One region of the Rhodoferax sp. GW822-FHT04A08 genome, then DNA from elsewhere that is predicted to be linked to it. Evidence: predicted binding sites of a transcription regulator. Region 1 holds the regulator's gene; each other region holds the start of a gene.

Region 1 (7,862 bases):
GGTGAATCGCATGCATTGCAGCGCGGTCCGGGATCGCAGGTGGTCGCCGGAAGCCACAACCTGAGCAGTACGGTGCAGGTGCGGGTGCAGGCGCTGGGTCAGGACACCCGGTTTGGTCAGATTGTGGACTTGATGCAAAGTGCGTCAACCACCAAACCGCGTACCGCTCAACTGGCCGACCGCATGGCCAAGCCTTTTCTCGTCGGTGTGCTGCTGGCTGCTGTACTGGCCTGTCTGTGGTGGTGGCAGACCGACCCCGAACGCGCCCTCATGGTGGCTGTGTCGGTGCTGGTGGTGACTTGTCCCTGCGCACTGTCGCTGGCGACGCCGGCTGCCATGTTGGCCGCAGCCGGCAATATGGCCAGGAGCGGCGTGCTCGTGCGCAACTTGCAGGCGTTGGAGGCACTTTCCGAAGTGGACACCGTGGTCTTCGACAAGACGGGCACGTTGACACGGGATACCTTGGCCTTGGCATATGTACAGACCCGCGCAGGAGTTTCCACCGCTCAGGCGGTTCAAATGGCCTCTGCGCTTGCGAAGTATTCATTGCACCCGGTTTCTAGGGCGCTTGTGGAGGCCGGTCTGCGGGACGTCTATAGCGCGACAGGCTGGTCCAGCGAAGGTGTTACCGAGCGGGCTGGGCAGGGCGTGGAAGGAATCGTGACCCTGGTTTCGGGCAATGCCGTCGAGCCTCTGAGCCTGCGTCTGGGGTCTGCCGCATTTTGCGGCGTCGCTTCCGAAGCGGCAGACTCGCCGCGCGTTTATTTGGCTGATCAACGGGGCTGGCTGGCAACATTCGAGGTCCGCGAGGAGTTGCGCGGTGAAGCGGCTGCAGCCATTGCCGCATTGCACTCGGCAGGTTTGCAGGTCCATTTGCTGTCCGGTGACTCGGAAGACTCGGTGCGCAGTGTGGCGTCCGAAGTTGGTATCGCGCACGCACGGGGCGGCTGTTCGCCAGCAGACAAGTTGGCAGCATTGCGTGCCATGCAGTCTGAAGGTCACCACGTGCTGATGGTGGGTGACGGTCTGAATGATGGCCCCGTGTTGGCAGGTGCGCACGTGTCATTTGCATTTGGCAAGGCAGTGCCGCTGGCGCAGGCACAATCGGACTTTGTCGTTCTGGGGGATCAGCTGATGTCGGTAGTGCATTCGGTCCTGCTGGCGCGCAAGACATTGTCGGTGGTGCGTCAGAACCTGATTTGGGCACTGCTATACAACGCGGCCTGCGTACCCTTGGCCATTGCCGGTTTGCTTCCAGCCTGGCTTGCCGGTCTGGGCATGGCGTGCAGCTCTTTGGTAGTCGTTGCCAATGCATTGCGACTCTCCCGTGTGGAGAGTCTGCACAAAGGAATCTAATGGACATTCTTTATTTATTGATCCCGCTCTCAGTGGTGCTGGTGTTTTTCATCCTGGGGGGGCTCTGGTGGGCGATTGATCGCGGCCAGTTTGAAGACATCGACCGCGAAGGTGAGCGGATCCTGAAAGATTCGTGAAAGTATCCAGGTCGTTTCACAGGTATTCTCAGAAATTAGCAATGTTTCTTGTAGGGCTTTGATTTTGGTCAACCCCCTTTACGTCCCTTAACAAGAAACTCGGCACAGCGTTTTTATAGAAGAGGTAACTATGGCATTTGCAAATCAGAAAGCCGAGCTATACAACGATACAGTTGTAAGGCAGTTCGCCGTCATGACGGTGGTTTGGGGGGTCGTGGGTATGCTGGTTGGCGTCATCATCGCCGCCCAACTGGCATGGCCCGAGCTCAATCTGGGGATCCCCTGGCTCACGTATGGGCGGCTGCGTCCGTTGCACACCAATGCGGTGATTTTCGCTTTTGGCGGTTGCGGTCTTTTCGCAACCTGCTACTACGTGGTGCAGCGCACTTGCCAGGTTCGTATCTTCAGCGACAAACTGGCCGCTTTCACTTTCTGGGGATGGCAACTGGTCATTCTGCTGGCCGCCATCTCTTTGCCGCTTGGTTACACCGCCGGCAAGGAATACGCCGAGCTGGAGTGGCCCATCGACATCCTGATCACCGTGGTCTGGGTGGCGTTTGCCGTAGTCTTCTTCGGCACGGTGGGTACCCGCAAGGTGCGCCATATCTACGTGGCCAACTGGTTCTACGGTGCCTTCATTCTGGCTGTGGCGATTCTGCACTTGGTCAACAGTGCGGAAATCCCGGTCGGCCCCATGAAGTCCTACTCGGCCTATGCCGGTGTGCAGGACGCCATGGTGCAATGGTGGTACGGCCACAATGCGGTGGGCTTCTTCCTGACAGCAGGCTTCCTGGGCATGATGTACTACTTCATTCCCAAGCAAGCTGGTCGTCCGGTCTACTCTTACCGTCTGTCCATCGTCCACTTCTGGGCGCTGATCTTCACGTACATGTGGGCGGGTCCTCACCACCTGCACTACACCGCTCTGCCTGACTGGACCCAGTCCGTCGGTATGGTGTTCTCTCTGATTCTGCTGGCTCCCAGCTGGGGCGGCATGATCAACGGCATCATGACTTTGTCCGGCGCATGGCACAAACTGCGTGACGACCCGATCCTGCGCTTCCTGATCGTGTCCCTGTCCTTCTACGGCATGTCGACCTTCGAAGGTCCGATGATGTCCATCAAGACCGTCAACGCCCTGAGCCACTACACCGACTGGACCGTGGGCCACGTGCACTCCGGTGCTCTGGGCTGGGTGGGTCTGGTGACCATGGGTTCCATGTACTACCTGATTCCGAAGCTGTTCGGTCAGAAGCAGATGTACAGCGCCAAGGCTGTTGAAGTGCACTTCTGGACTGCCACCATCGGTATCGTGATCTACATCGCTGCGATGTGGATTGCCGGTGTGATGCAAGGTCTGATGTGGCGTGCCATCAACCCCGACGGCACCCTGACCTACACCTTCGTGGAAGCTGTGAAGGCAACCTATCCCTTCTACGTTCTGCGTCTGCTGGGTGGTCTGCTGTACCTGACCGGTATGGTGATCATGCTGTGGAACACCCTGATGACTGCTACCAAGGGCCGCGCCGTGAGCGTTGAAGTGCCTACCGCTGTGGCTCACGCTTGAAGGAAATAGAAACATGTCCAATAACACTTCCGGCCTGTCTCACGAAAAGATCGAGACAAGCAACTTTTTGATGATCGTGCTGATCCTGATCGTTCTGCTGTTTGGTGGTCTTGTGGAAATTGTTCCCCTGTTCTTCCAGAAGTCGACGACAGAGCCGCTCAAGGGCGTTCAGCCCTACACCGCACTGCAACTGGCTGGCCGCGACATTTACACCCGTGAAGGTTGCTACAACTGCCACTCGCAGATGATTCGTCCCTTCCGCGCAGAAACCCTGCGCTACGGACACTACTCGGTGGCCGGCGAGTCGGTGTACGACCACCCCTTCCAATGGGGTAGCAAGCGCACTGGTCCTGACCTGGCCCGCGTGGGTGCCAAGTACAGCGATGAATGGCACCGCATTCACCTGACCAATCCGCGCGACGTGGTTCCTGAATCCAACATGCCAGCCTACCCCTGGCTGGCCAAGAACCTGGTAGATGCTGAAGTGATGCCAGCGCACATGGCTGGTTTGCGCAAGGTTGGTGTGCCTTATACCGATGAGCAAATTGCCAAGTCGGTTGAGGAAGTCAAGGGCAAGACCGAGCTGGAAGCCGTGATTGCCTATCTGCAGTCCCTGGGACTGGCGCTGCGCTGAAAACGCTGGAGACCGACATGGATTTTGATATCAACACCCTGCGTGCCTTGGCAACTCTGGTCAGCTTTGTCACGTTCATTGGAATTGTGTGGTGGGCTTGGTCCAAGCGTCGCTCCAACGACTTTTCTGAAGCAGCCAATTTGCCCTTTCAGCAAGACTGATCTACCCCAATAGGATTCATCATGAGTGACTTTGTAAGTAATTTTTGGTCCGTGTATGTGGCTGGCATTACTATTTTTTCCATAGCGGCCTGCGTGTTGCTGCTGTGGTTCAGTGGTAAAGCCAAGGCAATGACCTCCCACGACAACACCACCGGACACGTGTGGGACGGCGACCTGCGTGAAATGAACAACCCCCTGCCACGCTGGTGGGTGGGCCTGTTCGTCATCACCATCATCTTTGCAGCCGTGTACCTGTCTCTGTACCCCGGTCTGGGCAGCTCTCCTGGCAGCTCCGGCTGGACGTCGCATGGACAGTATGACGCCGAGGTTGCCAAGGGCAATGCTGAAGTGGCGCCTATCTACGCCAAGTTCATGGCCATGAAGGTGGAAGACGTTGCCAAGGATCCTCAGGCACATGCCATTGGTGAGCGTCTGTTCATGAACAACTGCTCGCAGTGCCATGGCTCCGATGCGCGTGGCGGCAAGGGCTTCCCCAACCTGACTGACAATGATTGGCTCCATGGTGGCACACCCGAGAAAATCGTGGAAACCATCACCAAGGGCCGTGTTGGCAACATGCCTTCGATGGCAGCCGCAGTGGGCACTTCTGACGACGTCAAGAATGTTGCCAACTATGTGCTGAGCCTGTCTGGCAGCCCGCACGACTCCGTGCGTGCCAACCTGGGCAAGGAAAAGTTCGGTGTGTGCGCTGCATGCCACGGCCCAGACGGTAAGGGTATGCAAGCGGTGGGCTCTGCCAACCTGACCGACAACATCTGGTTGCACGGTTTTGGTGAGCAGGCCATCATCAACATGATCACCAACGGCAAGACCAACATCATGCCCGCCCAGGAAAATAAGCTCAGTCCTGAGCAGATCCATGTTGTGGCTTCTTATGTCTGGGGTCTGTCCAACCTGGGCACTGCTCAGCAGTAAGTCGACTCAGTAGCAGCTTCTACCCTGGCAGTGTTTCGAGTCCTGACTCGAAGTCCTGCCGGGGTTTTCTCTTTCAAGTATTGAATGCAAGGAACCGATATGAGTCAGCTCGCCAATGCACCAGAAGCCCAACCATGGTGGAAGTTCGGTCACGTATGGATGGTTGTGGCAGGTCCTGCCATCGTTGTTGTGGCAAGTTTTATCACGCTGTATCTGGCCATCAGCCGACCAGATCCTGTAACGGATGAAAACTACTACCAGAAGGGACTGGAAATCAACAAGACGCTAGGTGGTACACCGTCCAGTGCCGCACCTGCGATGGCTGCAAGAAATCACGCAGCTACTGGCGTCCCCAAGCCCGTGGACGCCCCCTGAACGCTACTTAGCTGCAAACCTTCGGGTTGACGATTTCACGCAGCGCGTCCGTGTTCAGAATGCGGACGTGGCGTTGTTTGACCTCGACGATGTTTTCTTCGACGAACTTGGAGAAGGTGCGGCTGACCGTCTCCAGCTTGAGGCCCAGGTAGCTGCCAATTTCTTCACGCGTCATGCGCAGGACCAGCTCCGATTGAGAGAATCCGCGAGCGTGCAGACGCTGCACCAGGTTGAGCAGGAACGCCGCCAGGCGTTCTTCAGCGCGCATACTTCCGAGCAGAAGCATCACGCCATTTTCGCGCACGATTTCCCGGCTCAGAATTTTGTGCACGTGGCGCTGCAGTGCTGAAACCTCGCGCGACAGTTCCTCGATTTTCTCAAACGGCATGACGCACACTTCTGCGTCTTCCAGTGCTACGGCGTCGCAGGTGTGGTGCTCCTGGACGATGCCGTCCAGGCCAACAATTTCGCCTGCCATCTGAAAACCCGTCACTTGGTCGCGGCCATCTTCGGAGGCAACGCAGGTCTTGAAGAAACCTGTGCGGATCGCATACAGGCTGGTGAATCTCTCGCCATTGCGAAACAGTGTGGCGCCGCGCTTGACTTTGCGGCGACTGCCCACCACTTCGTCAATACGCTCCAATTCGGAAGGGGTCAGCCCCAAGGGCATACACAGTTCACGCAGATTGCAGTTGGAACAAGCGACCTTGATGCCGTGGGCACTCATTTCAACCACGTTGCCCGCCGGCCTGATGGAAATCGCGGGATGGGCTTCATCCGGTAGATATGCGTTCATGTGTTCTTCCTTATCTCACCTGATCCAAATCAATTATGAACCTAAATTTCGAAATGTCATGTATTCGAGACCTTGATTCACATCAAACTATCTGTTTGCATCTTCAGGCACATTGTCGGGGATATGTCCTGGAGTACCTATGAATTCTGTCGTATCCCCCGTCACCGAAGACTTGCTGCGCCAATACGACGTTTCCGGCCCGCGCTACACCTCGTATCCTACCGCCGACCGCTTCGTTGAGGCCTTCAATGCAGAAGATTATTCTCAGGCACTGACACAACGCCGCAGCGGGCCTGCTGCTTTGGCGTTGCCGCTTTCGCTTTACATACATATCCCATTCTGCGAGTCGCTGTGCTATTACTGCGCATGCAACAAGATCATCACCAAGCACCACGAAAAGGCTGCCGAATACCTGACCTACCTGGAAAAAGAGGTGGCTTTGCATACCCAGTTGATTGGAACTGCACAGTCCGTAAGTCAGTTGCACCTGGGCGGAGGCAGCCCCACCTTTCTGAGCGACGATGAGCTTCGCGCCGTCATGGCGATGCTCAAGCGCAATTTCACCTTTGTCCCCGGTGGGGAATATTCCATTGAAATAGATCCCCGCACCATCGATGCCAAGCGGCTGGATACCCTGGCCGAGCTGGGCTTCAACCGCCTGAGCTTCGGCGTGCAGGATTTTGACCCTGCGGTCCAGAAGGCCGTGCACCGTGTGCAGCCAGCCGAGCAGGTCTTCTCCTTGGTGGCAGATGCGCGCAGCCGTGGGTTTGAATCCATCAATGTAGATCTCATCTACGGCCTGCCCAAGCAAAGCCCTGAGTCGATTGAGCGGACCATTGCCCAGATCATCGAGCTGCGTCCGGATCGCATCGCTTTGTACGCCTACGCCCATCTGCCGGAACGCTTCAAACCGCAGCGCCGCATCAACATTGCCGAGATACCGAGCGGCGGCTCCAAGATTTCCATGCTGTCGCGTTCCATGGCCGCACTGATGGAGGCCGGCTACGTCTATGTGGGCATGGACCATTTCGCCTTGCCGGACGACGCGCTGGCCGTGGCTAAGCGCCAGGGACGTTTGCATCGCAACTTCCAGGGCTACAGCACGCAGCCCGATTGCGATCTGATCGCCCTGGGTGTATCGAGCATTGGGCGAATCGGCGCTACCTACAGCCAGAATGCCAAGACGCTGGAAGAGTATTACGACGCCCTGGACCAGCGGCGCTTTCCCATTGTTCGCGGGTTGGCCTTGACCCGGGACGATCTGGTGCGTCGAGCCGTCATCATGGCGCTTATGTGCCAGGGGCAGGTTCAATATGAATCGATTGAGCTGGCCTACCTGATCGAGTTCAACAGCTACTTTGCCAAGGAGTTGGAAGTCCTGCGTACGCTGGTGGACCAAGGTTTGGTGGTGCTGGAGGAAAGTGCGATCCAGGTCACCGCCAAGGGCTGGTTCTTCGTGCGTGCCGTGGCCATGGTGTTTGACCGCTACCTGCAAACTGACCGTACCCGCGCCAAGTTCTCCAAGATCATTTAGCATCGAAGAATGCAATTTTCCTTGGGCGCCACGGCGCTGTTGATGGGGCTTGCCGGCGGCCCCCATTGCGTCGCCATGTGTGGCGCCGCCTGCGCCGGCATTGGTCAGGCGGCCGGAGCCCGCAAGAACCCGGCAATATTGAGCTTTCAACTCGGGCGCATCGTGGGTTACTCCGCTTTGGGTGCCTTGGCTGCCGCCAGCATGCAGGGGCTGGGCTGGATGACCATCCAATCCGCGGCTCTGCGACCGGTCTGGAGCATGTTCCATGTGGCCGCCATGTTGCTTGGACTGGTGCTGCTGATCCGCGCCCAACAACCCATCTGGCTGGAGTCTGCTGGGCGGCGCATCTGGGCGCGCGCCAAGGCT
Region 2 (7,862 bases), 430 kb from region 1:
GCATCCCTACAATCCCACCATGTTCGTACATCTGCGCCTTCACACCGAATTTTCCGTGGTTGACTCCACCTGCCGTATTGACGAGGTGGTCAAGGCGGCTGCCAAGGACGGCCAACCCGCACTGGCCATCACCGATCTGTCCAATCTGTTCGGTGGTATCAAGCTCTACAAGGAGGCGCGTGGCAAAGGCGTCAAGCCTTTGCTGGGGGCCGAGATCGTGCTGGAGGGGCTGGGATCGGACGTACTGGCTGTTTCGCGCATGATTTTGCTGGTGCAGAACAAGCAGGGTTACCTGAACATTTCCGAGTTGATTGCCCGTGCATTTACCCAGAACGTGCTGACCACGGGCGGCAAGCAGCAGGCCGTGGTCAAGTTGGCCTGGCTGAAAGAACTGAATGAAGGGCTGATCTGTCTGGCAGGCGCCCAGGCCGGGCCGGTGGGGCAGGCGCTGGTGCAGGGCGATACGCAGCGCGCCTATGACGTGGCGCTGCAGTTGGCGGGCATCTTCACCCACCGCTTCTATCTGGAATTGCAGCGCGCCGGACGTACGGACGACGAGCCCCACGTCATGGCCACGGTGCAACTGGCTGCACGCATGAAGCTGCCGGTGGTGGCTACGCATCCGATCCAGTTCACGCTGCCCGACGATTTCGAGGCGCATGAGGCGCGTGTCTGTATTGCCGATGGCGAGGTGCTGGGCAATGCCAAGCGCGTACGCCGCTTCACGCGCGAGCAGTATTTCAAAAGCAGCGCGCAGATGGAGGCCTTGTTTGCCGACATCCCCTCGGCCGTTGCCAACACGCTGGAAATTGCCAAGCGCTGCAGCCTGACGCTGGTGCTGGGCAAGCCGCAGTTGCCGGACTTCCCCACGCCCGAAGTCAACGGTGTGCGCATGTCGCCGGAGGAATATTTCCGCTATGCGTCACTGGAGGGTTTGAAGGAGCGCATGCTGCATCTGTATCCCGATGCCGCCGAGCGCGAGAAGCGCATGCCCGAGTACCTGGAGCGGCTGGAGTTCGAGCTGGCCACCATTCTCAAGATGGGCTTTCCGGGCTACTTCCTGATCGTGGGCGACTTCATCAACTGGGCTAAGAACAACGGCTGCCCGGTGGGGCCCGGACGGGGTTCCGGTGCTGGCTCGCTGGTGGCCTATGCGCTCAAGATCACCGACCTGGACCCGATCAAGTACAAGCTGCTGTTCGAGCGCTTCCTGAACCCGGAGCGGGTGTCCATGCCTGACTTCGATATCGACTTCTGCCAGACCAACCGCAACCTGGTGATCGACTATGTGAAGAGCAAGTACGGCAAGGACGCGGTGAGCCAGATTGCCACCTTCGGTACCATGGCCGCGCGTGGCGTGGTGCGCGATGTGGGCCGTGTGCTGGACATGAGCTACACCTTTTGCGACGGCATCAGCAAGCTCATTCCCAACAAGCCCGGAACCAACGTTACCCTGCAGTTGCCGCCCACCGATGGCAAGAAGAGCGACAAGTACGTCTACGCGACCGAAGCCGAGCCGATTCTGGCCGAGCGCGAGGCCAAGGAAGAGGACGTCAAGACGCTGCTAGAGCTGGCACGCAAGCTCGAAGGCCTGACCCGCAACATCGGCATGCACGCCGGGGGTGTGCTGATTGCGCCGGGCAAGCTGACTGACTTCTGCCCGCTGTACCAACAGCCCGGCAGTGAATCGGCGGTGAGCCAGTACGACAAGGACGACGTGGAAGCCATCGGCCTGGTGAAGTTCGACTTCTTGGGTCTGGCCACGCTCACCATTCTGGAGATTGCGCGCGAGTTCATCATGAAGCGCCACCCGGGGCAGGAAGGCTTTGCCTACGAAAACCTGCCGCTGGACGATGCTCGCGTGTACCGCCTGTTCCAGGAGGGCAAGACCGAAGCCGTGTTCCAGTTTGAAAGCCGCGGCATGCAGGGCATGTTGCGCGACGCCAAACCCACGCGCCTGGAAGACCTGATCGCCTTGAACGCGCTGTATCGCCCAGGCCCTATGGACCTGATTCCCAGCTTCGTGGCCCGCAAGCACGGGCGCGAAGAGGTGGAATACCCGCACCCGGCCGTGGCCGACATGCTCTCCGAGACCTACGGCATCATGGTCTACCAGGAGCAGGTGATGCAGACGGCGCAGATCCTGGGCGGCTATTCGCTGGGTGGCGCCGACTTGCTGCGCCGGGCCATGGGCAAGAAGAAGGCCGAAGAGATGGCCGAGCACCGCGAGAAGTTCCGCGCCGGTGCCCTCAAGACCCACAACATTCCACAGGAGAAGGCCGACGAGGTGTTCGACTTGATGGAAAAGTTTGCGGGTTACGGCTTCAACAAGTCGCACGCGGCTGCCTACTCGCTCCTGGCCTACCACACGGCCTGGATCAAGGTGCATTACACGGCCGAGTTCTTCTGCGCCAACATGACGGTGGAAATGGACGACACCGACAAGCTCAAGGTGTTGTTTGAAGATGCAGAGAAGATGGGCCTCTCCTTCGAGCCGCCCAATGTGAACCGTGGCAAGTACCGGTTCGAGCCCATTTCCGACAAGCAGATCCGCTATGGGCTGGGCGCCATCAAGGGCACCGGTGAGCAGGCGATCGAGGCCATCGTGGCCGCGCGCGAGGGCAGGGGCCCGACCGCTGAGGCCGGCCCGTTCACCAGCCTGTTTGACTTCGCCCGCCGCGTCGAGCGCAGCCGCTTGAACAAGCGCTGTGTGGAAGCACTGATCAAGGCTGGCGCCTTTGACACACTGCAGCTCAACCGCGCCAGCCTGGTGGCTTCCATTGACCTGGCGTTTGACTTTGCCAATGCATCTGCGGCCAACGCCAACCAGGTCGGCCTGTTCGACATGGGCGACGACGACCACGGCTCCAGCACGCAGGAGCCCGATCTGGTGGAAGTCACGCCCTGGGGTGTGAAGGAGCGGCTGACCTTCGAGAAGACGGCTGTGGGCTTCTACCTCTCCGGCCATTTGTTTGACGAGGTTGAAACCGAAGTGCGCAAGTTCGCCAAGCGGCCCATTGAGGAACTGCTGGAAACCCGCGAGCCGCAGTTGCTGGCCGGCATCGTGACGGACCTGCGCGTGATCAACGGGCAGCGCGGCAAACTTGGGCTGTTCAAGCTGGACGACAAGTCCGCCACGATTGAGGCGCGTGCGGACGAGAACCTGCTCAATGCGCACAAGAACCTGCTCAAGGACGATGAACTCATCATCGCTATGGGCAAGGCCCAGCCGGACCGCTTCTCAGGCGGCATGCAATTCACCGTGCAGCAGATCTGGAGCCTGGAGCAGGCACGTTGCCGCTTTGGCAAGTACCTGCGGGTAGCTGTCAATGGCCGTGCACCGGACATTGCGCGCTTGCTCAAGGACTTCCCGGCCCAGCGCGAAATATCCGAGCAGGGCGAGCTGGTGCGGGGCCTGGGTGTGCGCCTGCAGCTCAAACGGGATGCCGACGAAGCGGCGCAGGGTTGTGCCGGTGCCGAAGTGGTGCTGGCGCTGGGTGAAGACGCGCGCTTCTACCCCAGTGACGCAGCGTTGGCGAGCTGGCGTGCGCAGGCAGATCAAGGCCGGGCCGTCATCGCCTACGACTGACAGGCGACGCCATAAAACCGGTCCTTTGATCTGGCTCAAACGCCGCACGATTGGTACGGATAGGGGGCATGCCAATCAATCTAAATGAGATAGACTCTCATTTAGATTGCGCGTTGTCCATGCCTTGGAGACGCCAAACCCCAAGGATCCAACATGCTTCTGTCCCAATTGCCCAATGGTGCCCATGCCCTTGTGAAGCGTGTCTTCAGCGGTGCAAGCGAAGTGGATCAGGCAACGGTGCAGCGGCTGGAGGAGTTAGGTTTCATCGCCGGTGAGCCGGTGCTGATGCTGCGCCGTGGTCCTGGTGGACGCGAGCCGCTTGCCGTGCAGGTGGGCGAGACAATGTTTGCGCTGCGCCTGGTGGAAGCCTGCAGCGTGGAAGTATCGGCGCCTGATTCGGTGAAGGCGCTAGCCTGATATGTCCCAAACGTTGACCGCCGCGCCCAAAGTGATTGCCCTGGTGGGCAACCCCAACTGCGGCAAGACTGCACTCTTCAATCTGCTGACAGGTGCTCGCCAGAAAGTGGCCAACTATGCCGGCGTCACCGTGGAGCGCAAGGTCGGCACTGCCCGCCTGCCATCCGGCAAGACGATATCGGTGGTGGATCTTCCAGGCTCCTACAGCCTCAAGCCCAGCACGCCCGATGAGCAGGTCATGCTGGAAGTGGTGGAAGGCCGCCGCGTTGGCGAGGCTGCACCCGATGCCATCGTGGCGGTAGTGGATGCCACCAATTTGCGCATGAATCTGCGCCTGGTTTTGGAGCTCAAGCAGTTGGGCAAACCGCTGATCGTGGCGCTCAACATGGCGGACGTGGCGCGCGCCCATGGTTTACATATCGACGTGCAGCGGCTCAGTGCCGAGCTGGGTTGCCCGGTGGTGGAAACCGTCGCGGTCAAACATGAAGGGCATGCGGCATTGCTGGCGCAATTGGAAGTGCAGATCAATCAGCTGGCGCAGGTGCCCGATGCGCAGGCCGCAAAGCAGCCGGGGGCTGCAGCAGCATGGAGTTCGGTCGAACTGCAAACCCAGGTACGCCGAATATTGGCGCTGGTGGCGCCACAAGTGCCTGCCATGGGCCGCTTTCAGTACCGTCTGGATGCGGTGGTGATGCACCCGGTCTGGGGGCTGGTGTTGCTGGCCACCATCCTGTTCCTGATCTTTCAGGCGGTGTTCTCCTGGGCCAATGTGCCCATGGACTTCATCAAGGATGCCATGGCGGCGTTCGGTGACTGGACCACGGCCCATATGGGGGACGGCCCCTTGCGCAGCCTGCTGGTGGACGGGGTGATTGCGGGTGTCGGTGGCGTGCTGGTGTTCCTTCCGCAGATCCTGATTCTGTTTTTCTTCATCCTGTTGCTGGAAGACTCCGGCTATCTGCCACGCGCCGCCTTCCTGCTCGACAACCTGATGGGTAAGGTCGGGCTCTCGGGGCGCGCGTTCATTCCGCTGCTGTCGAGCTTTGCCTGTGCCATCCCCGGCATCATGGCCACACGCACCATTGCGAACTGGCGTGACCGCCTGGCCACCATTATGGTGGCGCCGCTGATGACCTGCTCGGCCCGCCTGCCGGTGTACGCCTTGCTGATCGGCGCCTTTGTGCCAGCGCGCCAAGTGGGTTGGTTTGATCTGCGCGGGCTGACCCTGTTCGGCTTGTACATTGCCGGCGTGGTCAGTGCCATGGCGGTGGCTTGGCTGCTCAAGCGGGTCTGGATGAAGTCGCACTACCAGCCTCTGATGCTGGAGTTGCCGCCGTACCGCCGCCCCAGCTTGCGCAATCTGGGGCTGGGGTTGTGGGAGCGGGCGCGCATCTTCATGAGCCGAGTGGGCGGCATCATTTTTTCGCTGATGGTGATCCTGTGGTTCTTCTCCACCTTTCCGGGCCCACCTGCGGGCTGGGATGCGTCACAAGGTCCGGCTATCCAATACAGCCTGGCCGGCATGCTGGGCAAGGCACTGGAAGTGGTGTTTGTGCCCATTGGTTTCAACTGGCAGATTTCCATTGCCCTGGTGCCCGGCCTTGCCGCTCGTGAGGTTGCGGTGGGCGCACTGGGTACGGTGTATTCGCTGTCCGCCGCCGAGAGTGGTGTGGCCGAGGCACTGGCGCCAGTGATTGCGCACGGCTGGTCCCTGGCCACCGCCTACGCGCTGCTGGCCTGGTATGTGTTTGCACCGCAATGCTTGTCCACGCTGGCGGTGGTGCGCAGGGAAACCAATTCGTGGAAATACCCGCTGCTGATGGCGGGCTACCTGTTTGCGCTGGGATACGTGGCAGCCTTTGCAACCTTCCGCATCACGCAGGCATTGGGAGGCTAGTGCGATGGTGCAGTCTTTGATCGCAGGTCTGCTGGTGGGCGCTAGTGCAATCTATGCGCTGTGGACTCTCTGCCCCAAGGCAGCACGCGGTCGCCTCGCTGCCAGTCTGCTGAAGCTGCCGCATCCGCGCTTCCTGGAAAAGCCTCTGCTTCAGGCGGTCAAGCAGCAGGGTGGTTGTGGTTGTGATGGGTGTGACCGGGTGTCCTTGAAGGCGCCTGCCAAGCCCCAAGAAGGTTACGCGTCCATCGTGATTCACCGCCGATAGGCGGCTAAGCCTAGTCCTTGGGGCGGAAGCCAATCAGCATGGGATTGGGAATGCGGCCATCCACGTCCTTGGGCAGCACTCCGGTCTTTTCGATTGCACGGGTAATGGCGTCATCCCACGATTTCACTCCGCTGGATTGGGTGATGCGGGCACTCAGGATATCGCCGCTTGGGGATGTGCGAATTTCCACCTCGACGCGCGGGTTGCCGTTGATGTTGTCCGGATAGGTGATGTTGGGCTTGATGCGCGCCTGGATGCGGCCGGCATAGCTGGCAGATGGGCCGCTGGACTGTGCTGCTGAAACACCGCCCGGCGTACTGCCGCCGCCATCACCTCCGGCAAGCCGCTCGAAGCGCTTGATCTGGTCTGCCCGCGCCTTGGCCGCCGCAGCTTCAGCCTGCTGGTCCTGCTTGCGTTGCGCCTTTTCCTTGTCCGCAGCCAGCTTGTCAGCCTGCTCTTTCTTGAGCTTGTCCTGCTTCTCTTTGTCTTTCTTTTCCTGCTCCAGCTTGGCCTGCTTTTGCTTTTCCAGCTCCGCCTGTTTCTTTTTCTCCAGTTCGGCCTTTTCCAATGCCAGCTGTTTTTCCTTGAGCTGTTTGGCTTTTTCCTTTTCCTTGGCAAGGGCGATGTCGGCCTGGGCCTTGATCTCTGCCGGTGTGGGGCCAGGGTCGGACTTGGGTTCTGGTTTGACTTCCGGCGGTGCAGGCTTGGGAGGCTCGGGCTCAGGTACCGGTTCGGGTGCAGGTGGTGCTGCTTCCACCGGAATGGTGGACCACAACTCGGCTTCCACCGGGGTCTGAACCGCTTCGCGTTTCCATTGCACTCCCACGCTCAATACCGCCAGCAATACCAGATGCGCCAGGATGGCCAGGATGAGCGCACGCAGCATGCCCGGCGCGGGTGGCGGCGCAAACTCGATTCGGCGGGCGGATGACTCCATGGCGTGAGGCCCTTGGGCTAGTTGGCCAGCTGCACCGACAGGCCCACACGCTGGATGCCGGCGCGCTGCAGCGTGTCCATCACACGGACCACGCTTTCGTATTTCACGTTCTTGTCGGCGCTGATGACCACCGCCGAATTGGCCGCTGCCGCGCTGTCCTTGCCGCCTTGGGCACGTTTGACAGCTGCGGCCAGGTCCTTGAGGGAAATGGGAGCAGTCTGGTCGCTGGTCTTGAGTTCCAGCGCCTCATCCTTGCTCACGGTGATCTGGATCACCTGGTCCGGCTGACGAGCAGCCTTGCCCACACTGGGCAAGTCGATCAGGCTGGGTGTGATGAGCGGCGCAGTCACCATGAAGATGATGAGCAGCACCAGCATCACGTCGATGAAGGGAACCATGTTGATTTCGTTGATGGTGCGGCGTCCGCGTCCATGACCTCGGCTGGCAACGGCTGGCATGTTGGGCTCCTGGCTTCTTCAGCGTTGCGTGGGTTGCGCAGCCTGCGCACCCACATTGCGTTGCAGGATGTTGGAGAACTCTTCGATGAAGGTCTCCTGCTGGATGGCGATACGATCCAGGTCGCGCGCAAAGCGGTTGTAGGCCACCACCGCTGGAATGGCGGCAAACAGGCCGATGGCCGTGGTGGCCAGCGCTTCGGCAATGCCGGGTGCAACCGTGGAGAGCGTGACCTGCTGCAGCGAAGCCAAGCCGGTGAACGCATGCATGATGCCCCACACCGTGCCGAACAAGCCCACAT
Region 3 (7,862 bases), on a different contig from region 1:
GACTCCGCACGTCAGGCCAACCAGTTGGCGATCAACGCATCTACCGTCGCCGTACAAGGCGGTGCCGTGGTCGGTCAGGTGGTGGAGACCATGAAAGGCATCAACGACTCTTCGCGCAAGATCAGCGACATCATCAGCGTCATCGACGGCATTGCCTTCCAGACCAATATCCTGGCGCTCAACGCTGCGGTGGAAGCAGCGCGTGCGGGCGAACAGGGCCGCGGCTTTGCCGTGGTCGCCAGCGAAGTGCGCTCCTTGGCCGGACGCTCGGCCGAAGCGGCCAAGGAGATCAAGAGCCTGATCAACGCCAGCGTGGAACGGGTCGAACAAGGCACCGCACTGGTGGATCAGGCCGGAACCACCATGGCCGAAGTGGTGAGCAGCATTCGCCGCGTCACCGACATCATGGGAGAGATCAGCTCAGCCAGCAGCGAGCAGGCCGCTGGGGTATCCCAGGTCGGAGAAGCTGTCAACCAGATGGACCAGGTGACCCAGCAGAATGCCGCACTGGTTGAGCAGATGGCCGCCGCGGCAAGCAGCCTCAGGTCGCAAGCCCACGATCTGGTGCAGGTGGTCTCTACCTTCAAGCTCTCGGCCAGCGATACCTTGCAGGTCACGCACCAACGCGCCCCGGCGCCCAAGCTCGCACCAAAGTCTTTGCCCAAGGCCGTGACGCAGCCGGCACGTGCGCCCCAAGCTCTGGCCGGCAAACCTTCCAAACCTCCCATGGCCAAGGCCAGCGCACCCAAGTCCTTGCCACAACCCAAGGCCGTGGCAACCGCGCAAGCAGCCAAGACGAATGACGATGAATGGGAGACCTTTTAAGGTCCGGCAGGGCTACATTGCCCGTGCAGGCAATTGCAGGCACATGAAGACACTGAAAGGGTCTTCCACGTAGTCTGCAAAGGGACCGCAATAGCCAAAGCCATGGCGCTCATACAGGGCGCGCGCTGGCGCAAAGGCCGGCGCGGTGCCGGTTTCCAGATACAGCCGGTCGTATCCGCGATCCCGCGCCACCTGCACGATGTGCGCCAACACGCGGGCAGCCACGCCTTTGCGCAGATGGGCCGCCACGGTGCGCATGGACTTGACCTCGGCCTGCGTGGCGTCCAGTTCCTTGAGTGCGCCACAACCCAGCAATGTTTCGCCGTCCCACGCGGACCAGAAAGTGATCTCTGGCTTGCGCAGTCCGTCCAGGTCCAGCGCGTGCACACTCTCCGGTGGTGAATGCGCAAACATGCTGGCCCGGTGTGCTTGGAGCAAAGCAATGATTTGCGCGCCGCGCAAATCGTCCTGCTTGATCTGCATGGGGGTGCTCATGCGACCACCGCCTCTTGGGATGCTGGCACAGGTGACTGCAGGTAGCGCGCCACAAAGGCTCCCACGGCCGTTTCCGGCAGATCAATCCAGACGGTGTGACCACTGCCCAGCGCGGACTGCACCGGCTCGCCGTCGGCATTCTGCATGCGCTGGATCTGCACATCAAAGTTGCCACTGGGGTGGATGATCTCCAGCGTGTCACCCACCGAGAACTTGTTGCGGGCATTGACCTGCACCATGCCGCGCACCGCATCGAAAGCTACCGCATCGCCCACGTACAGGCTGCGGCCCGATTCGGAATAACCGCGCAGGTAGTTCTGGGTTTCCTCCGGCGTGTGACGCTGGAAGAAGCCGGAGGTATAGCCCCGGTTGGCCAGGCCTTCGAGCTGCCCCAGCAGGGCCGGGTCCAGCTCCCGTCCGGCCACCGCATCGTCAATCGCCTTGCGGTAGGCCTGGGCGGTGCGGCACACGTAGTAGGGGCTCTTGGTGCGCCCTTCGATCTTGAGCGAGTCGATGCCGATATCCACCAGACGCTTCACATGTTCGATAGCGCGCAGGTCCTTGGAATTCATCACATAGGTGCCGTGCTCGTCTTCCTCAATGGGCATGTAGCTGCCCGGGCGCTGGCTCTCTTCGATGAGGTAGACGCCGGACGGATGGGCACTGCCCGAATCCTGCGAGGAAGAGCCGCAACTGCCGCAGCCAGATTCGCGTGCGCCCGCCGCTGTGGGCGCGAGGATGTCGCCGGACGCGTCTTCCACGCCCTGAAGGGTTTTGTAGTCCCAGCGACAGGAGTTGGTGCAGCTGCCCTGGTTGGCGTCGCGGTGGTTGAAGTAGCCCGATAGCAGGCAGCGGCCCGAGTAGGCGATGCACAGCGCACCGTGCACGAAGACTTCCAGCTCGGTGTCCGGACATTCCTGGCGGATGCGTTCCACCTGGTCGAGCGAGAGTTCGCGCGACAGGATGACGCGGGCAATGCCCACGCTCTTCCAGAACTTCACCGCGGCAGAGTTCACCGTATTGGCCTGCACCGATAGGTGGATTTCCATCTCTGGCCAAGCCTCGCGCGCCATCATGATCAAGCCGGGGTCGGACATGATCATGGCGTCGGGCTTCAAGGCAATGACCGGATTCATATTGGCCACATAGCTCTTGAGCTTGTTGTCGTGCGGATAGATGTTGGACACCAGATAGAACTTGTTGCCTAGCGCATGGGCCTTGGCGATGCCCTCGCCCAGCGTGGCCAGGTCGCCGAAATCGTTGTTGCGCACGCGCAGGGAATAACGCGGCTGCCCAGCGTAGACGGCAGTGGCACCAAAGGCAAACGCGGTCTCCAGCATGGACAGAGAACCGGCTGGGGCGAGGAGTTCGGGGGTCTTGACTTGCATGCTGCGATTATCCCAGCGTCCACTGAAAGGCAAAATGCGGTGCTTCAACCCGGAACCAAGGCGCTGCACCATGAAAAAACACCTCACCATCCTGACCGGCGCGTCCCGTGGCATGGGACTGGCGCTGGCCGAGCAATTGCTGACCCCAAACGCCCTGCTGCTCTGCATCTCAAGAAACTCCAACACGCAACTGGCTCAACAGGCTGGCACCTGCGGCGCCGAGCTGCTGCAGTGGCAGGCTGACCTGAGTGACGCGGCACCTGTGGCGCAGCGAGTAGGCGACTGGCTGTTGGCACTGGACGCCGATACGCTGGCCAGTGCCACCCTCATCAACAACGCGGGCGTGATTCCGGCGCTCACGCCCTTGCGCGAGGGCGAAGCGACCGAGCTGGCCCGCGCCCTGCGCGTAGGCCTCGAAGCGCCCATGCTGCTGTGCGGCGCCTTTCTTGGCGCGACCCAGCACTGGGCCCAAGTCCCGCGCAAGGTGCTGAATATTTCCTCGGGACTGGGTCGTCGCGCCATGGCATCGTCGGGCGCCTACTGCGCGGCCAAGGCTGGCATGGACCATTTCACCCGTTGCCTGGCACTGGAGGAAGCGTTGCTGCCACACGGCGCGCGCGTCTGCTCATTGGCGCCCGGCGTGATCGATACCGACATGCAGGTGCAGTTGCGAACTGCAGATGCCACGCAGTTTCCCGACCAGGGTGGTTTTGCCGCCCTCAAAGAAAAAGGCCAGCTCACCAGCCCTGCCGATGCGGCAAGGCGATTGCTGGCCTATCTGGCCCGACCCGACTTTGGCGCCGAGCCGGTGGCAGATGTCAGGAACTGAACTTACAGACGCTCAAACACGCAGGCAATGCCCTGGCCACCGCCGATGCACATGGTCACCAGGCCGTACTTGCCGCCAATGCGTTGCAGCTCATAGATCAGCTTGGTTGCGATGAACGCGCCGGAGCAACCGATGGGGTGACCCAAGGCGATGGCACCGCCGTTGGGGTTGGTCTTGGCCATGTCCAGGCCCAGGCCGCGGGAAACAGCAATGGCTTGAGCGGCAAAGGCCTCGTTGCTTTCGATCACATCCATCTGGTCCAGCGTCAGGCCGGCCTTCTTCAGGGCCAGCTTGGACGCAGGGATGGGGCCTTCACCCATGATTTCGTTGGGCACACCGGCCACGGCGTAGGACACTAGGCGGGCAATGGGCTTGTGGCCGGCTGAAGCAGCCACTGCGGCATCGGCCAGCACGAAGAAGGCCGCACCGTCGTTGATGCCGGAGGCATTGCCCGCAGTCACGGTGCCGCCTTCCTTCTTGAACGCGGGCTTGAGTTTGGCCAGCGACTCCAGGGTGGTCTCGGGCTTGACGTGTTCATCGGTGTCGAACACCACTTCGCCCTTGCGGGTCTTCTTCACGATGGGAACGATCTGGGACTTGAAGCGGCCTTCTGCGATGGCAGCAGCCGCACGACGGTGCGACTCCACCGACAGTGTGTCCTGCTCTTCGCGGGTGATGCCCCATTTGGTCACCAGGTTTTCTGCCGTCACACCCATATGGCCCACGCCGAACGGGTCGGTCAGAGTGGCCACCATGGTGTCAATCATCTTGGTGTCGCCCATGCGTGCGCCATTGCGCATGGCAGTGGACAGGTAACCGGCGCGGCTCATGACTTCCACACCGCCACCGATGCCGTATTCGCAGTCGCCCAGCAGGATGTTCTGTGCCGTAGTGACGATGGCCTGCAGGCCGGAAGAGCACAGGCGGTTGAGCGCCATGGCCACCGACTCATTGGACAGGCCAGCCTGGATGGAAGCGACGCGTGCCACATAGGGAAAGCGGCTTTCCGTGGGGATGGTGTTGCCGACAGTCACGTAGTTGATGACCTTGGGGTCCACGCCGGAACGGGCAATCGCCTCCTTCATCACGGTGCCGGCCAGCTCGCAGGGCTCGATGTCTGCCAAAGCTCCACCGAAAGTACCGATGGCCGAACGGGCTGCGCCCAACACTACAACTTCACGCTTGCTCATGTTTTGTCTCCTGATTGCTTGAAATGGGTTACGGGATAAAAAGAACAGGTCTGCGGCCGGAAATTCTGATCGTGCTTCCGTACCACTGGCTTACATATTAGGCCTCTGACTGAAAACCGCCTGAACGTAAGGTGACAACCAGCGTGTCGCGGTGTCCGCTGGGCTCCAGCGGTTGGATGGGCGTGCTTTCGTGGATCACGCGCGCGTCGTCCAGCAGCAGCACGGACCAAGGCTGCGAGAGGGTAAAGCGCTGTCCCTTGGGGCCATCGGCCTCAAACACCCGGGTCTCGCCGCCCTTGACGCCGGCACGCTCCACCATGAACACGGCCACCATGTCAACGCCATCGCGGTGCGCGCCTTCCGGTGTGGGGCGGCCAATGCCATCGGTGGTATCGATGCGGAACTGGTGCGCCTCGACAAACCAAGGCTGCTGCCCTTTGAGGTCCGAGCACACCCGGCCCAGCCAGACCAGCAACTGTGACCAGGCCGGCTGCTCCACCAGCGTAGCGTGCATGGGCTCGAAGTGGCGTTCCAACCCCCCGTGCAGGGCGTTGTATTCCAGCGGTTGCCAGTGCGGACGATGCGGCACCTGGGTAGTGGCATCGCCGTTCACCACAAAGCAGCTATGGCGCCTGCGCCGGTAGCGTCCGCCGTCGCGCAGATAGCCGTCAGGCGGCAAGTCATTCCATTCGGGGCGCCAGGCCATCAGCTCCGGCATGGAAGCGTGGCTGAGCTCAGCCACTTGTTCAGCGCTGAGCACGGCAAAACCTTGCAACTGCAATATGCGGCCCAAATCGGCGCTGCGGTCCAGGACAGGGGGCGAAAATGTGAGGGACATAAAATAGGTGACTGGCGAACAGCCGATCATTATCCGTCGGCCCAAGCGGCCGATTGCTCAGTGCACGTGACCTGCATCAAGGTCTGGCGCCGGCAGACCACGTAAAGTCACCTCCTCAGTTTTGGAGAAGCACATATGCAAGCAACCGCGGACCGTAAGACCATGCAATGGACACCCACCCTGGCGTTGGATATGCCGATGATGGACGACACCCACGAAGAATTTATCGCCCTGCTGGCGGCGGCCGTGGAAGCGCCCGATGAGACGCTTCTGTCCCGCTGGGCTGAACTGATAGACCACACCCAGGAGCATTTCGACCGTGAGGACCAGTGGATGCAGGCCACCGGTTTTTCCGCAGAGAACTGCCACGCAACCCAGCACAACATCATCCTGCAGGTGATGCGTGAAGGCGGCAAGCGTGGACTGCAAGGCGAACTGGACCTGGTGCGCCAGATGGCACACGAGCTGGGCCTGTGGTTCGTCAACCATGTGCAAAGCATGGATGCCGGGCTGGCCCTGCATTTGCGTTCTGCCGGCTTTGATCCAGCCACGGGTGAAATGAGTCAACCATCCGCTCTACCTGCCGAACAGATCCATGGCTGCGGTGGAGGCACTTGTGGCTCATCGGCGGGCGCGCCGGAAGTGCCGGCCAACACGGCTGTTACAGCCTGATGCAGGACGCCCCCGCCGACCTGCGCCACCGTCCCCATGAGGATGTGCAGGCCCTGATCACCGGCACCCTGTTCGTCGCACTGGGCGTGGTGATGTTCGGTCGCACCGGACTGCTGACCGGCGGCACGGCGGGCGTTGCGTTCCTGATCCATTACGCCACCGGCTGGAACTTCGGGCTGGTGTTCTTCCTCATCAACTTGCCCTTCTACGGTCTTGCCTTCCAGCGCATGGGCAGGGTATTCACCCTCAAGACCTTTGTGTCGGTGGCCCTGCTGGCGAGCATCAGCAACCTGCTGCCGCAGTGGATTTCCCTGGGCGCCATCAACCCCGTGTTTGCCAGTGTGGCCGGTGGTCTGCTCATGGGCACTGGCATGCTGATCCTGTTCCGGCACCAGGCCAGCCTGGGCGGCTTCAATGTGCTGGCACTGTATCTGCAGGAGCGCTACGGCTGGCGTGCAGGCTTCATACAGATGGGGCTGGACTGCGCCATCGTGGCGCTGGCTTTTGCCGTGACCGACTGGTGGCATATTGCCCTGTCCATTCTGGGCGCCGTGATGCTCAACCAGACCCTGGCCCTCAACCACCGCAAGGGGCGCTACGTGGCCATCTAATCCAGCAACGCGGCGTACACCATGGCCCGAAACCTCGGGCGATAGATGTCACGCTGGTTGGGTGCCTGGGTCAGCAGAATCGCAAACAGCTCCTTGGCTGGGTCCACGAAGAAGGTGGTTCCACCAATGCCACCCCAGCTGTACAGGCCGGCTGAACCCGGTTGCGGATCCAGCCCGTCCTGCAGTTTGACGGAAAAGCCCAAGCCGAAGCCCACGCCCTGTGCCAGCATGTAGCCCGAACGCTGAGTGAAGTGCTGGGCCATCTGCCCCAGGTGGTCCGTAGTCATGTTGCGCACCGTGTTGGGCATGAGAATGCGTTGCCCCTGCAGTTCGCCACCATTCTGCAGGCACTGCAGGAAGCGGGCGTAGTCGCCCACGGTGGACACTAGGCCAGCGCCACCGGATTCCATGGGATAGGGTTGGCGAATATCAATGAGTTCCACAGGCGCGCCCGTATCGGGGCACACGGCGAACGGCTCCGCAATGCGGTGTTGCTGCGTCGGCTCCACATGGAAGACAGTGTCCGCCATGCCCAGGGGATCTAGGATGTTCTGTTGCAGGAACGCTCCCAGCGTCTGCCCAGTCACGGCTTCGATCAGGCTGCCCAGCAAGTCGGTTGCACGGCTGTAGCCGAAGGTGGTGCCCGGCTCGAACATCAGCGGCAGGGTGGAAAGCACCTGGGAGAACTCACGATTGGTCTTCTTGCGCGACCACAGGTCGGCTTGTGCATACAGCTGCTGCACCGGCTCGGTTCCTAAAATCTCGTAGGTCAGCCCGGAGGTATGGCGCAGCAAGTCCTGCACCGTCGGTGCAATGCGCGGCCTGTGCTTGACGGGTTGCCCATCCACCAGCGAAACCACCTGCACGTCCGTGAATTCGGGCAGGTACTTCCAGATCGGATCGCCCAACAAAACCCGCCCTTGCTCGGCGAGCATCATCACCGCTACCGAGACAATCGGTTTGGTCATGGAATAGATGCGAAACAGCGAGTCCGGCGACATGGCAGTGCCGGTG
Region 4 (7,862 bases), on a different contig from region 1:
ATCGGCCTTGATCTCCTGCACATTGTCCAGAAGGGCGTACAGCGCCTTGCGTGAGAACTCGTCACAGTCAAACGGGATCAGGCAACCGGTGGCACCTATGAGTGCCGAGCGGGTGTAGAAATTCAGCGCGGGTGGGGTGTCGATATAGATGCGGTCGTAGTCTTCGCTGAGCTGCTGCAGTGCTTCGCGCAGCTTGTAGATTTTCTGGCGCGACTCCAGCTTGGTTTGCAGCTCGTTGAGTTCGGCATTGGCCGCCATCAGGTGCAGCTTATCAAACGGTGTGGCGATGACAAAGTCGGTGGCGGTGAGCGGCTTGAAGCTGAAGCTCAGGCAGAAATCAAAGAAGTCGCCTACATCTGCTTGGTCATCGGTAGCGGTCTCTCCCAGCAGATAGCTGCTGGAATTGCCCTGCGGGTCCAGGTCGATCACCAGGGTACGCAGGCCTTGGCTGGCGCTGATGGCCGCCAGGTTGCAGGTGATGGTGGATTTGCCGACGCCACCCTTTTGGTTGAATACGACGAGCGCCATCTTGCGTGTTCCCCTGCTGTAGTTCCATGGAAGTTCCACGCACGAGTGTAAGCGAGCTCGATTGCACCCAAGGGGCGCAATCCACTGCTGCGGCGTTCAGAACGGAGGCCGCTGCATGCCCATGGCACGCAGCGTACTTAGTCAGCTTTGACGGTCAGGATGGGGCAGGGAATGTTCATCAGGATTTCCTGCGCCATGCTGCCCATGATGAGTTTGCCCACTGCACTGCGTTTACGCAGACCGATCACCAGCAATGAAACCTGGTATGTGGCAACCATTTCTTCCAGTTCTTCCACGGCATTCTTGCCGCGCACAAACTGCTTGAATTCTGCGTTGATGCCGGACACCGACAGGAGCTGTTCAACCCGCTCCACGTCCTGTGCGTCAGCGCGTGAAGGATCTTCACCACTGCCGCCCGGTGTGGCATTCACCACGATCAGCGTTTCGTTGCGTTCCTTGGCGATCTCAATGCCTTTTTCGAGGGCGGTTTGACCTTCGGGACGGGGAACATAGGCTACGAGAATTGTCATTCGAAAGCTCCTTGGCTTGTAATGGGTGTGCGGCAAATGATAGCGCTTGAGCACATTTGTACTATGACGCAGATCAATTTCCGGCGTAGTGTGTTGATGGTGCGGTCGGCTAGCTGCGTGCCAGATAGACGCCCCAGACGGTCAGGGCCATACCTACCAGCGCCATGCCGGTCAGTGTGTTGCCAAAGAGCGCCCAGGCAAACAGGGCGGTACACGGGGGAACCAGATAGAACAGGCTGGCGACGTTGACCGCGTTGCTGTGGCGTATCAGCCAATTGAGCAGGCTCACGGCACCCAGGGACAGCACCAGCACCAACCAGCCCAGGGCAAAGAACAACTCACCACTCCAGTCGATGGCGCCGTGTTCGGTAGCGATTGCCGCCAGGCCGGTGACGACGGTGGTGGGCAGGAACTGGGCGACCGCACCAGTGCGCCAATCGAATGCGGGGCAGAACTTCTTCTGGTACAGCGTGCCCGCGGTGATGGCCAGCAATGCGACCACGGCGGGCAGCAGCGCCTGCAGGCCGAACTCCTGGCCGAGCTTGTTCCACAACACCAGTGCCACTCCCACCAAGCCCAGCAGCAGCCCAACCCACTGACGCGGCAGCACGGTAGCGCCCAGCAGATAGCCCGCGCCAATGGCGGTCAGCAAGGGCTGAACACCCACGACCAGGCTGGCCAGGCCAGCGGGCAGTCCCAGGCCGATGGCCACAAACACACCACCCAGATACAACCCGTGCATCAGCAGACCGGATATGCCGATGTGTACCCACTGCCACATGTTCTGCGGCCACGGCGCGCGACTGGCAATGGCGATGGGCACGATGCACAGCAGCACCGCAACGTAGCGAATGGATAGAAAGGTCAGCGGCTGAATGTGGGGCAGTCCCAGCCGCGCTCCAATGAAGCCGGTGGACCACAGCACCACGAAGACAAAAGGCAGCAGGCGGGCGAATTTGGGGCCCATGGTTTCAAGTCTCCCCAAGAAGGTGCTTTCCCGTCTCAATTTGCGACACTTTGTTGGAAAAAGAAACTAAGTAGTGCGGATTTGGCGGCACACATTTTGCTCAAGACAAGCTGAGGCCGTGAAACATATCGCAATCGCGGCTTCTTATAGGAGGTATCAAGATATGTCACAAGCTATCAAAGACTTTCTGGTGTCTGTTGGAGTTACGTTGGCCGCTGTTCTTCTGTCCGGCGTCATGTTGACCCTCAGGCCCTGAGAACGGCACTGCCATCCCCCGCAGGGAGCATTGCAAGCATACCGTTTGGCCGAATGATTGGGCTGTCGTGCGCGGGACACGCATAATTGTCCGCATGACGTGAAAGGCCAGACGATGACAAGTTCCCGATTCCCCACGATGTTCGTGTCCCACGGTGGCGGCCCCTGGCCTTTCGTGGATGGCATGCGCGAAATGTTTGCCAAGACCGCGCAGGAGTTCCGCGACCTTCCCGAACGACTGCCAGCCAGGCCGCGGGCCGTGCTGGTGATCACCGGGCACTGGGAAGCGCCGCAGTTCAGCGTGTCCACCTCGGAGCATCCGCCCATGGACTACGACTACTACGGCTTTCCCCCCCATACCTATCACCTGAAGTATCCCGCGCCCGGCTCGCCCGTGCTGGCTGCGCGCGTGACCGAGTTGCTGGCTGCCGGCGGCATCACCTGTGCGCAGGACCCGACCCGCGGGTTCGACCATGGCACCTTTGTTCCCTTGGGGCTGATGTACCCAAAGGCGGACGTACCCATCGTTCTGCTGTCCATGAAGTCGGGCTATGACGCAGCCGAGCACATCCGCGTGGGCCAGATGCTCGCCCCCTTGCGCGATGAGGGCATCCTGATTCTGGGCAGCGGCCTGACCTATCACAACATGCGTGGCTTTGGTAACCCGGCATCCTCGCCCATTGCCACCGCCTTTGAACACTATCTCAATGATGCGGTGACGCAGCCCCAGGAGTCCGAACGCAACCGCATGCTGGTGGAGTGGCAGAAAGCCCCCAAGGCGCGCCTGGCCCATCCGCGCGAGGACCATCTGATTCCTCTCATGGTGGTTGCCGGCGCGGCGGGCGCGGACCGTGGAGAGCGCATCTTTGTGGACCACGTGCTGGAAGTGGTCATGGCGTCCTACCAGTTCGGCTGAGGGGAAGCATCCGGGATCGTTGAAAGTTGGAGGAGCATTGACGTTGCTCAAACTCCGGAAAACTGTGACCTGCACAATTTGTTGCACATGCACAAATTTTCCGGAGATTCCCATGACTGCCGTTGCACCCCTTCAACCTTTCGAGGCACTGGACGCCTGCCATCTGCAAATCCAGAGGACGCTGCAGGACTTGACGCGTTTGGCCCGGCGCCTGGAGACCGGTGGTGTAAATGAAATGGACCGCAAGCTGGCGGGCGATATCGAGAGCTTCTTTTCCAACACCTCGCGGGAGCACCATGCCGAGGAAGAGGCGCATGTGTTTCCGCAGATTCTGGCCAGCGGCAGTGCCGAGCTGTCTGCAGCAGTGAAAAGCCTGCAGCAGGACCATGGCTTCATTGAAGAGAACTGGATTGAGCTGGCGCCCCAGTTGCGCGCCATTGCCGAGGGCAATGACTGGGTGCATGCGGAAGAGTTCCAGCACAACGTGAGCACCTTTCTCGAGCTGCTCAACGGCCATATTGCGTTGGAAGAGTCGTTGATCTACCCCGAGTCCAAGGCCATGTGGGCCGCAACCATCGCCCGACGGCGATAGCCTATCGCTGGGCTACTGCCAGCCGCAAGGCCAGCGCGGCAAACACCGCGCCTGCGGCGCGATTCATCCACTGCTGGGCGCGCGCCGAGCCGCGTAGTCGCTGCCCCAGGCTGGCAGCAAAGTAGCTGATGGCGCCAAAGGTCACCAGCGTTGCTAGGATGAAGATGGCGCCCAGCTCTGCCAGTTGTAGCACCACCGAGCCGCGTCGCGCGTCCACGAATTGCGGCAAAAAAGCGAGAAAGAAGAAGACCACCTTGGGGTTGGTCAGATTCATCACGATGCCGCGGCGGTAGAGCTGCAGAGGGCGCAACAAGGGTGCTGAGGCATCGCCGCCTTCTGTCACGGGGGCCCTGAACGCGCCCCAGGCCAGATAGGCCAGATAGCCGGCGCCCACCATCTTCAGGACCACAAAGGCCGTCTCGGAAGCTGCAAAGACAGCGGCCAGACCCAGCGCAACGGCCGAGGTGTGCACTAGCAGACCGGTGCACAGCCCCAACACCACCAGCATCCCGGCGCGCTTGCCCTGGGTGGCGGACTGCACCAGCACAAAGATGTTGTCAGGACCGGGCGTGACCCCCAGAAGAAGGGAGACCCCGAAGAAGGCAATGGCGGTTTGCAGACTGAGCATGGGGCGATGGTAGCGGGTTTGCGCTCAGCCTTGCCTGAGCAGGACTTGCAGTTCCGCCAGAAAGCTGTCGCGAATCTGATGCAACTGCTGCAGCGCTTCGGATACGGCATGGCGCTCACCCAAGGCATGCTGGCGCAGAATCTGCGCAGCCAGCGTATGCACGTCGTGGTGGAGGCGGTGTGCATTCTGCACGGCGGCCAGATCCGGGTGCCTGTCCAGGCCGCCTCTTTTCAGCCATATCCCCAGGCGGCACTGGTCCATGTCCATAGGCGGAGGGACATCATGCTCGCCCATCAGGAAGTGCTCCAGCGCTATGACCCAGGCCCTGTGCTCCACGCCTGCAAACAGCAGCGGCCGGTTGGAGCGGCTGATCTCTGCCTGGTTCAGCCAAGTCGGGTCGGGACGCCAGCTTGCAATCCAGCCGGACAGATCCTGCGCGGGCATGGGCTTGGCAATGCAATAACCCTGGGCCAGTTCACAGCCCATCTGCAGCAGCATGCGGCCGGTTTCCACGGACTCGACGCCCTCGGCGATGACCTGGCGCCGAAACGCATTGGCCAGGCCGATGGTGCCTTCCAGGATGGCCAGGTCATCGGGCTCCACCATCATGTCCCGGACAAAGCTCTGGTCGATCTTGAGCTGCGTGACCGGCAGCAGCTTGAGATAGGTAAGTGAAGAGTAGCCCGTGCCGAAATCGTCCAGCGCAAAGTGCACACCCATCTGGCTGCATTCTTCGATGAGGCGCGATACATGGTTCAGGTCTTCCAGTGCACTGGTTTCCAGAACCTCCAGCTCCAGGGATCCGGCGGGCAGGTCGGGATAGGCAGACAGGCTCTCGCGCAAACGGTTGACGAAGTTGAGCTGCTGCAATTGCCGCGCGCCGATGTTCACGCTGACCGGAATGTGCAGGCCCTCGCGCTGCCACCGCATCAGTTGCGCCAGCACCTCTTCGATCACCCATTCGCCCAGCTCTACCGCCAGCGGCTGGTCCTCAATGGTGGGCAGGAACGTGGCAGGTGCCAGCAATCCCCGGCTGGGATGCTGCCAGCGTATGAGTGCCTCTGCGCCCACCACGGCGCCGCTGCGCATGTTCACCTTGGGCTGGAAATGCAGTACGAATTCGCGTTCCCGCAGCGCTCTGCGGATGTTTTCCAAGTCCTCGTGGTGGCCGCGCACGCTGCGGTCCTGCTCCGCATCGAAGACGTGGTAGCGGTTCTTGCCCGCCAGCTTGGCCTGGTACATGGCCTGGTCGGCCTGGCGCAGCATCTGGTCGGCATCCACCATGTCCACCTGGGGGTAGAAGGTGACCCCCACACTGGCAGATACCTGCAGCAGCATGTCACCCCATATGTGGGGCTGGGACGCGGCATCCAGCAGGCGCGTCAGCATGTGCACGCTGGCTTCCACGTCTGGCAGGTCCAGCAGCACCGCCACGAATTCGTCCCCACCCAGACGGGCCAGGGTGTCGCCTTCGCGCAAGGCCAGCTTCATGCGGGCAGAGAGTGCGACCAGCAGTTGGTCGCCCGCCTCGTGGCCATGGGTGTCGTTGATGGACTTGAATCCGTCCAGATCTAGGAAAGCCACCGCCATCAACTGCTTGTGTCGCTGTACCTGGGCGATGCCCTGACGCATGCGGTCGGCCAGCAGCACGCGGTTGGGCAGGCCGGTCAGTGCGTCGTAATGGGCGATGTGCTCGAGCTGATTCTGGTGTTCCTTGTAGACGGATATGTCGGAGAACAACGATACAAAGTGCTGCGCCCGTCCGTTGCCATCACGCACGGTGGTGATGGTCTGCATCTCGGCATAGACCTCGCCGTTCTTGCGGCGGTTCCAGATTTCGCCGTACCAGTGCCCCTTATCGAACAGGCCGCTCCACATCTTGGCGTAGAAGTCCTTGCCTTGTCTTCCGGAGTTCAGGATGCGCGGATTTCGGCCCTGCACTTCTTCCCGGGAATATCCGGTGATGTTGGTGAAGGCCTCGTTGACGTCGATGATCGTTCCGTCCAGCGCGGTGATCATGATGCCTTCACGGGAGTTGGAAAACACGCTGGCGGCCAGGCTGAGGCTCTCTTCGGCCTTCTTGCGTTCGGTGATGTCGCGGGTCAGGCTGAGCATGTGCGGTTCGCCATCCAGGTCCATCACCGACGCGGACAGCAGGCCGTGCACCGTGTGGCCGTCCTTGGCACACATGACGACTTCCATGTTGGTGACGATGCCCTTTTGCTCCAGGCTATCGATCAGGCGCTTGCGGTGGCTGACATCGCTCCAGATATTGATCTCCGTTGACGTGCGACCAATCACCTCGGAGGAGGTGTAGCCCATTACCTGTGAAAACCCACGGTTGACCGACACGATCATGCCGTCCGTCACGCGGCTGATGATCAGCGAGTCCGGGGTCAGGTAGAAGGTCCGCCGGAATCTCTCCTCACTGACTTCCAGCGCCTTTTGTGAGCGCTTGTATTCGGAAATGTCTTCGTAGATTCCCAGCACACCGATGATGGCGTTCTCATGGTTCCTGAGCGGTACCTTGGAGGTGCGCAGCCAGAAGGTGTGGCCGTCAGGACCGATCTGGGGGATGTCGTAAGACAGCTTGGGCTTTCCTGATTCGATGACGGCACGGTCGTCACCGCGGTACTGATCGGCCTGCTCTGCCCAGGGCAAGTCGTGGTCGGTCTTGCCAATCAGGTCGGATGCCTGCGTCATTCCCGCATCCTGGGCAAAGGCCTCGTTGCAACCCAGGTAGCGCAGGTCTCGATCCTTCCAGAAAACCCGTACCGGTGCCGTGTTGATGATGGACATCAGCAGGGTATGTGACTCCGCGAGCGCACGCTGGGCCACGTTGTGCGCTGTGATGTCGCCGGTGCCGCCAATGAAGTGCTGCAGCCGGCCTTCCTTGTCGCGGGAGGCGGTGACGGACAGGCGCGCGTTGTACAGGCTGCCGTCCTTGCGCCGGTTGATCACCTCGCCGTGCCAGACTCCGTTTTGCAGAAGCTCGCTCCACATGTCCTGATAGAAGGACTTGGGGTGCAGGCCGGAGGACAGGATCCGTGGCGTCTTGCCCAGCGCTTCTTCTGCGCTGTAACCCGTGATGCGGGTGAACGCCGCGTTGACGGAAAGAATGCGTGTCTCCGGATCGGTGACGATGATGGCGTCGGCGCTTTCGGCAAATACGGTGGCGTTGATGCGCTGCAAACGTTCCACTTCCTGTTGCTGTGCCAGGAATTGCCTTTGCCGGCGCAGGTATTCCAATACCAGAAGGGTCAGCACCAGCAACGACGGGACGACCACCGCGACCAGGACCGTCGCCTCTTCCTTCCACTGCTTGAGTACCTGGGCCTCGGGCCGGCGGGTGACAACCAACAGCGGGAAGAGGGCCGATGTGCGGTAGGCCAGCAGCGTGCTTTCGCCATTTGCAGGGCGACGCATGACGGCACCCACTTCCGCTT

Evidence for each region. The regulator FNR, encoded in region 1, switches genes on or off when oxygen is low (the NO sensors DNR and NnrR bind a similar motif). The targets are predictions, from matches to a motif close to TTGATNNNNATCAA.
Region 2: AC1RMF_RS01505 (FeoA family protein) is a predicted target of FNR. The motif match lies at 3,615-3,628, and genes of this name have one in related genera.
Region 3: AC1RMF_RS20270 (hemerythrin domain-containing protein) is a predicted target of FNR. The motif match lies at 5,632-5,645, and genes of this name have one in related genera.
Region 4: AC1RMF_RS17720 (hemerythrin domain-containing protein) is a predicted target of FNR. The motif match lies at 3,234-3,247, and genes of this name have one in related genera.

Annotation. Positions count from the first base shown of each region.
Region 1 covers NZ_JBXAMW010000001.1:764,380-772,241, forward strand. The annotation lists gene AC1RMF_RS03570 (heavy metal translocating P-type ATPase) at 1-1,356, shown strand, start outside; gene ccoS (cbb3-type cytochrome oxidase assembly protein CcoS) at 1,356-1,493, shown strand; gene ccoN (cytochrome-c oxidase, cbb3-type subunit I) at 1,624-3,060, shown strand; gene ccoO (cytochrome-c oxidase, cbb3-type subunit II) at 3,074-3,694, shown strand; gene AC1RMF_RS03590 (cbb3-type cytochrome oxidase subunit 3) at 3,712-3,855, shown strand; gene ccoP (cytochrome-c oxidase, cbb3-type subunit III) at 3,877-4,791, shown strand; gene AC1RMF_RS03600 (FixH family protein) at 4,891-5,166, shown strand; gene fnr (fumarate/nitrate reduction transcriptional regulator Fnr) at 5,174-5,893, opposite strand; gene hemN (oxygen-independent coproporphyrinogen III oxidase) at 6,102-7,496, shown strand; gene AC1RMF_RS03615 (sulfite exporter TauE/SafE family protein) at 7,506-7,862, shown strand, end outside.
Region 2 covers NZ_JBXAMW010000001.1:332,836-340,697, forward strand. The annotation lists gene dnaE (DNA polymerase III subunit alpha) at 20-3,589, shown strand; gene AC1RMF_RS01505 (FeoA family protein) at 3,743-4,006, shown strand; gene feoB (ferrous iron transporter B) at 4,008-5,903, shown strand; gene AC1RMF_RS01515 (hypothetical protein) at 5,908-6,168, shown strand; gene tolA (cell envelope integrity protein TolA) at 6,179-7,105, opposite strand; gene AC1RMF_RS01525 (biopolymer transporter ExbD) at 7,123-7,563, opposite strand; gene tolQ (protein TolQ) at 7,582-7,862, opposite strand, start outside.
Region 3 covers NZ_JBXAMW010000012.1:114,378-122,239, reverse strand. The annotation lists gene AC1RMF_RS20300 (methyl-accepting chemotaxis protein) at 1-825, shown strand, start outside; gene AC1RMF_RS20295 (GNAT family N-acetyltransferase) at 838-1,320, opposite strand; gene trhP (prephenate-dependent tRNA uridine(34) hydroxylase TrhP) at 1,317-2,708, opposite strand; gene AC1RMF_RS20285 (SDR family NAD(P)-dependent oxidoreductase) at 2,779-3,537, shown strand; gene AC1RMF_RS20280 (acetyl-CoA C-acyltransferase family protein) at 3,540-4,727, opposite strand; gene AC1RMF_RS20275 (2OG-Fe dioxygenase family protein) at 4,825-5,565, opposite strand; gene AC1RMF_RS20270 (hemerythrin domain-containing protein) at 5,701-6,237, shown strand; gene AC1RMF_RS20265 (YitT family protein) at 6,237-6,848, shown strand; gene AC1RMF_RS20260 (serine hydrolase domain-containing protein) at 6,845-7,862, opposite strand, start outside.
Region 4 covers NZ_JBXAMW010000009.1:142,126-149,987, reverse strand. The annotation lists gene AC1RMF_RS17740 (ParA family protein) at 1-528, opposite strand, end outside; gene AC1RMF_RS17735 (universal stress protein) at 666-1,058, opposite strand; gene AC1RMF_RS17730 (DMT family transporter) at 1,168-2,025, opposite strand; gene AC1RMF_RS17725 (DODA-type extradiol aromatic ring-opening family dioxygenase) at 2,396-3,196, shown strand; gene AC1RMF_RS17720 (hemerythrin domain-containing protein) at 3,309-3,788, shown strand; gene AC1RMF_RS17715 (LysE family translocator) at 3,790-4,416, opposite strand; gene AC1RMF_RS17710 (PAS domain S-box protein) at 4,441-7,862, opposite strand, start outside.